3 regions of the Streptomyces sp. NPDC001156 genome follow, and region 2 is predicted to be linked to each of the others. Evidence: riboswitches for the same ligand, from Rfam matches in the RefSeq annotation. Region 2 holds a riboswitch; each other region holds the start of a gene.
The links. Region 2 has a riboswitch for cobalamin ahead of ACWDA7_RS23090 (ribonucleoside-diphosphate reductase subunit alpha). Riboswitches for the same ligand answer to the same signal wherever they lie in the genome.
Positions count from the first base shown of each region.

Region 1: linked by a shared signal. The riboswitch ahead of ACWDA7_RS22505 (cobalamin biosynthesis protein) and the one ahead of ACWDA7_RS23090 (ribonucleoside-diphosphate reductase subunit alpha) in region 2 are both predicted to bind cobalamin.
Region 3: linked by a shared signal. The riboswitch ahead of ACWDA7_RS32800 (CbtB domain-containing protein) and the one ahead of ACWDA7_RS23090 (ribonucleoside-diphosphate reductase subunit alpha) in region 2 are both predicted to bind cobalamin.

Region 1 is NZ_JBSFJX010000047.1:16,551-19,751, forward strand. Features, by position in the region: gene ACWDA7_RS22500 (cobyric acid synthase) at 1-621, opposite strand, end outside; gene ACWDA7_RS22505 (cobalamin biosynthesis protein) at 618-1,574, opposite strand; cobalamin riboswitch at 1,676-1,813, opposite strand; gene ACWDA7_RS22510 (hypothetical protein) at 2,373-2,792, opposite strand.
Region 2 is NZ_JBSFJX010000049.1:24,265-27,465, forward strand. Features, by position in the region: gene ACWDA7_RS23090 (ribonucleoside-diphosphate reductase subunit alpha) at 1-1,346, opposite strand, end outside; cobalamin riboswitch at 1,469-1,605, opposite strand; gene ACWDA7_RS23095 (GNAT family N-acetyltransferase) at 1,658-2,164, opposite strand; gene mctP (monocarboxylate uptake permease MctP) at 2,237-3,201, opposite strand, start outside.
Region 3 is NZ_JBSFJX010000098.1:5,866-9,066, forward strand. Features, by position in the region: gene ACWDA7_RS32795 (enoyl-CoA hydratase/isomerase family protein) at 255-1,331, shown strand; cobalamin riboswitch at 1,492-1,632, shown strand; gene ACWDA7_RS32800 (CbtB domain-containing protein) at 1,670-1,891, shown strand; gene ACWDA7_RS32805 (CbtA family protein) at 1,913-2,665, shown strand; gene ACWDA7_RS32810 (hypothetical protein) at 2,854-3,156, shown strand; gene ACWDA7_RS32815 (histidine phosphatase family protein) at 3,178-3,201, opposite strand, start outside.

The sequences.
Region 1 (3,201 bases), on a different contig from region 2:
CTCCAGCAGGGAGACGTCGCCCCGGAACTTGTTCACCATGAATCCGGCGACGAGTTCCTGGTCCTCACGCGAGAGCAGGGCCACGGTGCCGAAGAAGGAGGCGAAGACACCGCCGCGGTCGATGTCGCCCACGACCAGAACGGGCAGCCGCGCGCCTCGCGCGATCCCCATGTTCACGATGTCGGTCCGCCGCAGATTGATCTCGGCCGGACTGCCCGCTCCCTCACAGATCACCGCGTCATACGTGCCCCGCAACTGGGCGAGACAGTCGAGGACGGTGCCGAGGAGCCGCTGCTGCCGGCCGCCGTGATACCCGCGGGCGCTGAGCTCGCCGACCGGCTTCCCCAGCAGCACCACCTGACTGCTCTGCTCGCCCCCGGGCTTGAGCAGGACCGGGTTCATCAGCGCGCTCGGCTCGATGCGGCACGCCTGCGCCTGCATCGCCTGCGCCCGTCCGATCTCCGCGCCCTCGCGCGTGACGAAGGAGTTGAGCGACATGTTCTGCGCCTTGAAGGGCGCGACCTTGACGCCCTGCCGGGCCAGCCAGCGGCAGATCCCCGCGGTGACGACGCTCTTGCCGGCGTCGGAGGTGGTGCCGGCGACGAGGAGACCGCCGTTCATGACGTACGTCCCTTCGTGAGCATCGTCCGGGTGAGCAACCGTCCGGCGACGGTGGCGCCGAGCGCGAGCAGGGTCACGCGCCGGGAGAGCCGTACGGCGCGTTCGATGTCGCCGGCCTGGACCGCGCGCCCCGCGCCGTTCAGCACCGGCCGGTGCTCGACGCGTCCCCCGTACGAGAGGGTCCCGCCCAGCCGCACCCCGAGCGCCCCCGCGAACGAGGCCTCCACGGGCCCGGCGTTGGGGCTCGGGTGCTGGGCTGCGTCCGTGCGCCAGGCGTGCACGGCTGCCCGCGGTCGGGGACCCGAGGCGGCCGCGAGGGCGGCGGTCAGGCGTGCCCCGGGCCACCCAACGAGGTCGTCGAGGCGCGCCGAGGCCCACCCGTAGCGCCGGTAACGGGGCGATTTGTGACCGACCATGGCGTCGAGGGTGTTGACGGCCCGGAAGCCCACGAGCCCCGGCACCCCGCCCACGGCCCCCCACACCAGCGCGCCCACCACGGCGTCCGAGGTGTTCTCGGCGACGGACTCGACCACGGCACGCGCGATCCCGGCGGGGTCGAGCGCCTGCGGGTCACGCCCACACAGGTGGGGCAGCCGAGTGCGGGCGCCCTCCACGTCCCCCGCCTCCAGGGCACGCCCGACGCTCCGGGCCTCCCGGGCGAGCGAAGTCCCCCCGACGACGGCCCAAGTGGCCGCGGCGGTCAGGGCGACGGAGGCGGCGCGCGAAGGCCGGACGGCGGAGGCGGTGAGCGCGGCGAGCGAGACCGCACCGCCGACGCAGACGGCGGTGTGCAGTGCGCCCCACCCGCGGTGGTCCCGCCACAGCAACCGCTCCACGGCACCCGCGGCCCGCCCGAACGCGGCGACCGGATGCCCGCGGCGTGGATCGCCGATCAGGTGGTCACCGAGGAGGCCGGCGGTGGCGCCGTACGCGAAGACGCGATCGGCACCCATCGGTTCAGCCGACCGTGGGGTCGGGCAGGGGCCGGTTGTCGAGCCTGAAACGGCAGCCACGCATGGCGATATGTCCTCACTCAGGGTGTCCACGCCCTGGTTCGACGAGATCGGCGGTGAGAGTTCCTGGCTCCCGGGGGTTGTTCCCCGGTGACAGTGGCGGGACCGCGCCGGATTCGCACCGGCTTCCTCTCTTGCCGCCGTGTTGGCCCCGGCAGTCCACCACGACCCCGGAACACCCGTCAACTGGCTCTTGACCTGCGAAGCAGTGGTGTGCCGAGCCCCACACAGCTGACATGTCGTCAGCCGCTCGGATCGGTGCTTTCCGCGCGGCGCCGACGCCTGTGACGCACGAGGGGAACGGCTACGCGGCGGACGGGAGCAACGACCGTGTGGAGGACCCCACCGAGGGGACGCACTCGCCGGCGCGTGGCTCGAAACGGCGCACCGGCCCGGTGCTCGCCTTTCGGCGTAAGACGGGGTGTGGTTCGCTGACTGGATTCGAGGACCCGACAGCGGACGGTTTCTGAAGGTCCGTCCAGAGGACGGGAGGGGCTCGCATGGGGGACAGAGCCGAGGAAATACCGCCGCGCGCGGAAGGCCCCCGCGCTCCGCGGGCCACCCTGTCGGCGGCGGTCCCTCTGGCGCTTTTCTCCATGACCACAGGGGTGTTCGCGGTGGCCGCCGGCGCGCTCGCCGCACTGCTTGTGCCGGGATCCATGGCACGGGCGCTGGTCTGGGTGGTGGTGACGATCGTCGCGGCGGCCGGCGCAGGCCTGTGGTGGGGGATCACCCCGGTCACGGAGCGTCTCCGCGTTCTCGACCGGGCCGCGGCGGCGGTTCGTCCCCGTGGCTCGCGGACCCGTTGGCCTCCGGGGCGGATCCGTCGGCGTCCGAGGGCCGGGGCACTGCCGGGCGGACGCGCAGGGTGCGGCCCGCGCTTGCCGCAAGAGCGGTGACGGCCGTCGCGCCGAGGGTTCCCAGCACTGTCGTGGCCAGGGGTGTCGGGGTGCCCCACCCGAGGCCGGCCGCCACCCGTGCCGACACGGCGATGCCGAACAGCAGCACGCTGCCGTGGGCCGTGCCCAGCAGCAGTCGGGTCACCGGCGACCACATCCGCTGCTCGCCCCCGGAGTTCTCCGTTTCCTCGACGGGCTCCGCCGTGAGGCGGAGCGCGCGTAGCCGCCTGTACCACTCAAGGAACCCGAGGACCCCCATCGGTCTCCCTCCCCGTTGTCCGCCCGGGCCGTCCCCTCCCGGGCTTCGGTTGTCGTCGGGACTCAGGGTGAAGCGCCATCTCACGGTGCCGGCCCAGCGGCAGCCTGCTCTGCACCCCGATGCGACGCAGGCCGGTGCCGAGGTGCGCGCCGGCCGTGAACGGCAGTGGGCGCGGGGCCGCCGCAGGGGCAGGGAGGTCGCCTCGAGGTGTTGCCGCGGCCGGCGCGTGTCCCCGGCCGTGCCGCTCCCTGCCACATGTCGTCCGCGGCCGGTCGGGTGGCCTGAGTCGAGCATCAACTCCCCGATCAGATTAGGTGAGTTGGGTGTGCGCGACCAGACCGGTCGCTGTCCGGCGCCTGTCTTTTCGGCGTGGTCGCGATGCGGCCCGGAACGTGGCGAACCGGCGTAT
Region 2 (3,201 bases):
GTCTCCCCGTCGTCCGTGACCTCCAGGATCTCCGTGCAGAGGTTGGAGGAGTGGATGACGTGGCCCGGCTCGGCCGTCTGGTTGGCGGTGCGGTTGGCCGCGTCCTTGAAGGTCATCCAGCCGTTGCCGGTCTGCGCGAGGGTGCGCATCATCCGGCCGTACAGATCACGGGCGGGCATCGTCTTCTTCGCCAGGCCCGCCGCCTCGGCCTCGCGGTAGGCGGCGTCGAACTCCTCGCCCCACAGGTCGACCAGCTCGGGCACGTCGGACGGGGAGAACAGGGACCACCGTCCGTCCGCATCGACGCGGCGCATGAACTCGTCCGGGACCCAGTGCGCGAGGTTCAGGTTGTGGGTCCGGCGGGCGTCCTCGCCGGTGTTGTCGCGCAGCTCCAGGAACTCCTCGATGTCCGAGTGCCAGGTCTCCAGGTAGACGGCGGCTGCTCCCTTGCGGCGGCCGCCCTGGTTCACCGCGGCGACCGAGGCGTCGAGGGTCTTCAGGAACGGGACGATGCCGTTGGAGTGCCCGTTCGTGCCGCGGATGAGGGAGCCGCGGGAACGGATGCGGGAGTACGAAAGACCGATGCCCCCGGCGTGCTTGGAGAGGCGGGCGACCTGGTGGTAGCGGTCGTAGAGGGAGTCCAGCTCGTCCTTCGGGGAGTCGAGGAGGTAGCAGGACGACATCTGCGGGTGCCGGGTGCCCGAGTTGAAGAGCGTGGGGGAGGAGGGCAGGTAGTCCAGGCGGCTCATGAGCCCGTAGAGAGCCGCCACTTCGTCGACCGCCCGCGCCGTGTCGTCCTCCGCGAGCCCGGCGGCCACCCGCAGCATGAAGTGCTGAGGTGTCTCGATGACCTTGCGGGTGATCGGGTGCCGCAGCAGGTAGCGGCTGTGCAGCGTGCGCAGCCCGAAGTAGCCGAAGCGGTCGTCGGCGGCCCGGTCGACGAGAGCGTCGAGACGGCCGGCGTGCAGGCGTACGAACGCGGCGGTCCGGTCGGCGATCAGGCCCTCCCGGTGGCCGACGGCGACGGACCGGGTGAAGGACGTGACGCCCTGCGAGGCGGCCTCGGCCCGGATGCCGATCGTCAGCAGACGGGCGGCCAGCTTCGAATAGGCGGGGTCCTCCGAGATCAGGCCGGCGGCCGCTTCGGTGGCCAGCTCGCGCAACTCCGCGTCGTCGGCCTGCGCGGACCGGCCCCGCAGCGCGGCGGCGGCGACCCGGCCGGGGTCGGCGTCGGGGAGGTCGGCGGTCAGCTCGGTCAGGGTCCGCAGCAGCGTGGCCCCGGGACCGTCGGTTCCGTCGGTCTGGACCGGGATCACTGAAGCCGGATCGGCTGGCGCGATGGTCACGTGTGGCTCTCCCTCGCTCGGCGCGGGGCCTTGAGGAGGGCAGGGGGCAGCTCACGAGCGCGCACGGCGTCGCGTCCACCGGCCCATTCCACGAGGCCCGGACGTCTGGCGCCCGGGCCGGACGGCCGGGCGCACTGTCGGCAGGTCCTCGGACTGACGCTCGTGCGTGCACGCAGGTGCGAACACACACAAGTACACCGTTGCGGGACAGTTCCGGATTCGCACCGGATTCCCCTGCGGCGACAGCGAGCATGAGCATACATCTTGTGCCGGGTTTCGGTGCTACCCCCAGATGTTGTGCCGCGCTGATGTCACAGTGTCAACTCGTAGGTGAGGAGAGTGATGTCGTCCAGCTGCGGCAGGGGATTCCAGTCGCGGCCGGGGGTGCGGACGAAGCCGAGCCGTTCGTAGATCCGGTGGGCGGAGCGCATGCTGCGCTGGGTCGACAGGACGACGCGCACGCAGCCTTCCGTGGCCCGGGCGCGGTCGACGCAGGCGCGGACCAGAGCCTCGCCGACGCCCCGGCCGCGGGCGCCGTGCGCGACCGCCAGCATGCGGATCTCGGCCTCGCCGACGCCCGCGATGTCGGCCATGAGGCCGCCGGACGGGACGAAGGTCACGCCGCCGAGCACACTGCCGTCCCGGGCCGCGACCAGCACGTCGGCGGCCGCGGCCCGCTTGCCGACGTCTCTCAGCTCGCCCAGATACTCGTCGCTCTCCCCGAAGTCGAGGAGCCCGTCATGGAGATAGGCCTGGGCGGTGATGTCGCCGAGGGTGTCGTACTCGTCGGGGGCCGCCCGCCGGATCACGAAGTCCATGGGCCGAGTGTGCCGGACGGGTACGGCAACGGGCCGCCGGATTTTCTCCGGCGGCCCGTGGAGCACCAGTGCCTAGTGGGATGCGCCGGCCGTCGCCGGCGGCAGCTCCACCTCCACTCCGGGGTCGCCGGCGTCCGCCGTGTAGTCGTCCGGCTTCGTCTCGTCGACGCCCGCCGGGGCCTTCACGGCCTTCAGGACGAAGGTCAGGACCACCGTGACGACGATGTTCATCACGAAGGCCGTCAGACCGATGTAGCCGATCTCACCGATCCCCGGGATCTCCTTCGCGGAGCCGCCGAAGTGCTTCTGGGTCGGGGAGGCGACGCCGTAGGCCGCGAGCGTGCCGTAGACCATGCCGACCGCCCAGCCCGCGAGCAGCGCCCAGCGGTGGAACCAGCGCGTGAACAGACCGCCGACCATGGCCGGGAAGGTCTGCAGGATCCAGATGCCGCCGAGCAACTGGAAGTTGATCGCCACCGTCTTGTCCATGGTCAGGACGAAGACCAGGGCGCCCACCTTCACCAGCAGCGACACGATCTTGGAGACCCTGGTCTCCTCCTTCGGTGTCGCGTCCGGCTTGATGAAGTCCTTGTAGATGTTGCGCGTGAACAGGTTCGCGGCGGCGATGGACATGATGGCCGCCGGGACGAGCGCGCCGATGCCGATGGCCGCGAACGCCACGCCCGCGAACCAGTCCGGGAACATGTTCTCGAACAGCTGCGGGATCGCCAGCTGCCCGTTCTGCACCTTGATCCCGGCCGCGATCGCCATGAAGCCGAGCAGCGCCAGCAGGCCCAGCATCAGCGAGTACAGCGGCAGGATCGTGGTGTTGCGGCGGATCACCTCACGGCTGCGCGAGGAGAGCGTCGCCGTGATCGAGTGCGGATACATGAACAGCGCCATCGCCGAGCCCAGCGCGAGCGTCGCGTACGTCCACTGGCCCGCCTCCGGCGGCGCGAGCGCCCCGCGCGGCTTGCCCGTCGCCGGGTTCGTCTGCGCGAACGCATGGCCCGCCTTCGCGAAGATGTCGTCGAAGC
Region 3 (3,201 bases), on a different contig from region 2:
TGCGCCGACCTTCAGCCGTCGAGTCACAGACAGTCGCGCTCACTACTCGCACGCCGACGTGACCTGCCTCTTCTCTGCGATCACAGGCAGACGACGATGCTTCCTCACACACGCCGCGCAGGTAGGCCCCGCGCCCATCGGCCCAGGCCCGGCGCCTAGACTCGCGGCGCCAGTGCATTCCCGAGGGCAGTGCCAGAAGGAACCGACAAGATCATGCGCGTGACCGTGGCCCGTGGCCTGACGGAGGACTTCGGATGACCGGCGCCGAGGAACCCGTCCTCCTCCACACCGCAGGGCGGGCCGCCCACATCACTCTCAACAGGCCGAAGGCCCTCAACGCGCTGTCCCACGCGATGGTGCGGCGCATCGACGAGGCTTTGAAGTCCTGGAAAGACGACCCGGCCGTCGAGACCGTGGTCATCACGGGGGCGGGGGAGCGCGGCCTGTGCGCGGGCGGCGACATCCGCGCCGTCCACGACGACGCCCGCGACGGTGACGGCACCGCCACCGCCGCCTTCTGGCGCGACGAGTACCACCTCAACGCCCGTATCGCCCGCTACACCAAGCCGTACGTCGCCGTCATGGACGGCATCGTCATGGGTGGCGGTGTCGGCATCTCCGCGCACGGCAGCGTCCGGGTCGTCACCGAGCGGTCGAGGGTCGCCATGCCCGAGACCGGTATCGGGTTCGCCCCCGACATCGGCGGCACCTACCTGCTCGCCCTCGCCCCTGGCGAACTGGGCACGCACCTCGCACTGACCGGCGCGCAGATCGGTGCCGCCGACGCCCTGCTGTGCGGGCTCGCCGACCACTACATGCCGTCCGCCGCTCTCCGGCACTTCGTCGCCGATCTCGCCGAAATGCCCGTGGAGCAGGCGGTCGCCCGTCATGTGCAGCCGTCGCCCCCAGGGGAGTTGGCAGGACGCCGGGAGTGGATCGACGCCTGCTACGCCGCCGACCGGGTCGAAGAGATCGTGCAGCGGCTGTTCGCCCACGGCGACCCGGCCGCGAAGGACACGGCGGAGACGCTGCTCACCAAGTCACCGACCGCCCTGAAGGTCACCCTGGCCGCCATCCGCCGTGCTCGGCGGCTGGGCGCGCTGGAGCCCGTCCTCGACCAGGAGTACCGCGTCTCCTGCGCGGCCCTGAACTCTCCCGACCTGGCGGAGGGCATCCGCGCCCAGATCATCGACAAGGACCGCAACCCGCGCTGGTCGCCGGCGACCCTCGGCGAGGTCACGGACGCCGACGTCGAGCGCTTCTTCACCCCTCTCGGCGAGCTCGAGTTGGGACTTGCCGGACCCAACTCAGCTCCCAAGGAGGTCTGGTGAAGCGAACCGTCGCGTTCGTCGGACTCCGACACAGGGGCGTTCTCTGCGACGGGATCGGTCGCTCGGCCCGCCCGAGCGGCCGCCACCGCTGACATCCGACGGACCGGCCACCCGCCGCGAGAGGAAGATCACGCCAGGTGGCGCGGTCTTGGCCGGGTACCCGTCACGCGGTACGGTCGGTCCGATATCGACGACGGCGAGACGGAAGCCGGTGGGAATCCGGCACGGTCGCGCCACTGTATGCAAGACGCCTCGTGAGGCGTTTCGTGAGTCAGACCCGTGGCTGTCGTCCAGTGCACCACCGAGATGGGACGCGAACTCCCAGAGGAGGTTCTGCCATGGCGCAGACCGTCGCCCAGCCGACAGCCACCACCCCCGTCGTTCCCGCCACGCTGCCCCTGAAGGCGATAGCTCCCTGGGCGGTCTTCTTCGGCATCCTGATGCTGGTCCTGCTCTACTTCGTCGGCGCCGAGCAGGGCGCCACCTCCGTGTTCAACGGCACGGACGTCCACGAGTGGGTGCACGACGCCCGCCACCTGCTCGGCTTCCCCTGCCACTGACGCGAGGGGCGCCGCACGCTCATGAACTCCGCAACAGTAAGAAACCTCCTGGTACGAGGCATGCTCGCCGGCCTGGCCGCCGGTGTGCTCGCCCTGGTCGTCGCCTATCTGCTCGGTGAGCCGAACGTCGACAAGGCGATCAGCTTCGAGGAGGCCCACTCCCACGAGCACGAGATGGAAGTCGTCTCCCGCTCGCTGCAGTCCACCGCCGGTCTCGCCACCGGCGTCCTGGTCTACGGGGTCGCCTTCGGCGGTATCGCCGCGCTCGCGTACTGCTTCACGCTCGGCCGGATCGGCCGCTTCAGCCCGCGGGCGACCGCGCTGCTGCTGTCGGGCTGCGCACTGCTCGCCGTGTACGTCGTGCCGTTCCTGAAGTACCCGGCCAATCCGCCGTCGGTGGGCAACCCCGACACCATCGGCAAGCGGACCACTTTGTACTTCCTGATGATGGTGCTCAGCGTCCTCCTCGCGGTCGCTGTCACCATCCTGGGCAAGCGACTGGCACCCCGTCTGGGCACCTGGTGGGCGACCGTGGTGGCCGTGGCCGGCTTCGCCGTGGTGATCGGCTTGGCCTACGAGTTCCTGCCTGCCATCAACGAGGTACCGAAGGACTTCCCCGCCACCCTGCTGTGGCGGTTCCGTCTCTCGGCCCTCGCCATCCAGGCTGTCCTCTGGGGCGGATTCGGCCTGCTCTTCGGCGAGTTGGCCGAGCGGCAGCTGAATCCCAAGCCCGCGACAGCCCCGTCCGGGCGGACGGTTCCCGCCTCGCACTGACGGTTTTGGGACACGAGAGGGCCCTTCGGAACCATCCGGGGGCCCTCTCGCGTTCCCCGGACACCGACGCGATCGGATCACGGGCAGGGCACAGAACACCGACCGATGAGGCAGGCAGCGCCAAGCCGTGGAGCGGAGGAACCGAGTGGCCAGACACCCTCAGCCGCGCCGCATCACCCTCGGGGGCCGTGAGGCGGTCGCTCACCGTCGAGGAGTACGAGCAACTGATCGCCACCCGACGGCAGATCGGCGGTCAGAGCGCCCGGGTGCGTGTGCTCGCCCAGCAGGCGAAGCGGACCGAACAGCTCCTGCGGGAACTGGAAACGCTGGTCCAGGACCCGATGGACTGCCACGGGCCGGACGGTGCGGTGCCGCCGGAGTGCCCGGCGCCCTGTCCCGCGGGCCGAGCCGCGGAGTGGGACGAGGGAACCGACTCCCTGCGCTGCGCGATAGCGGCGCTGCTGCGCCGCCACCGGACCGCGGCCTCCTGAACCACGGCACCCGCCCCCGCCTCAGCGCATCGACGCAGTGCCGGA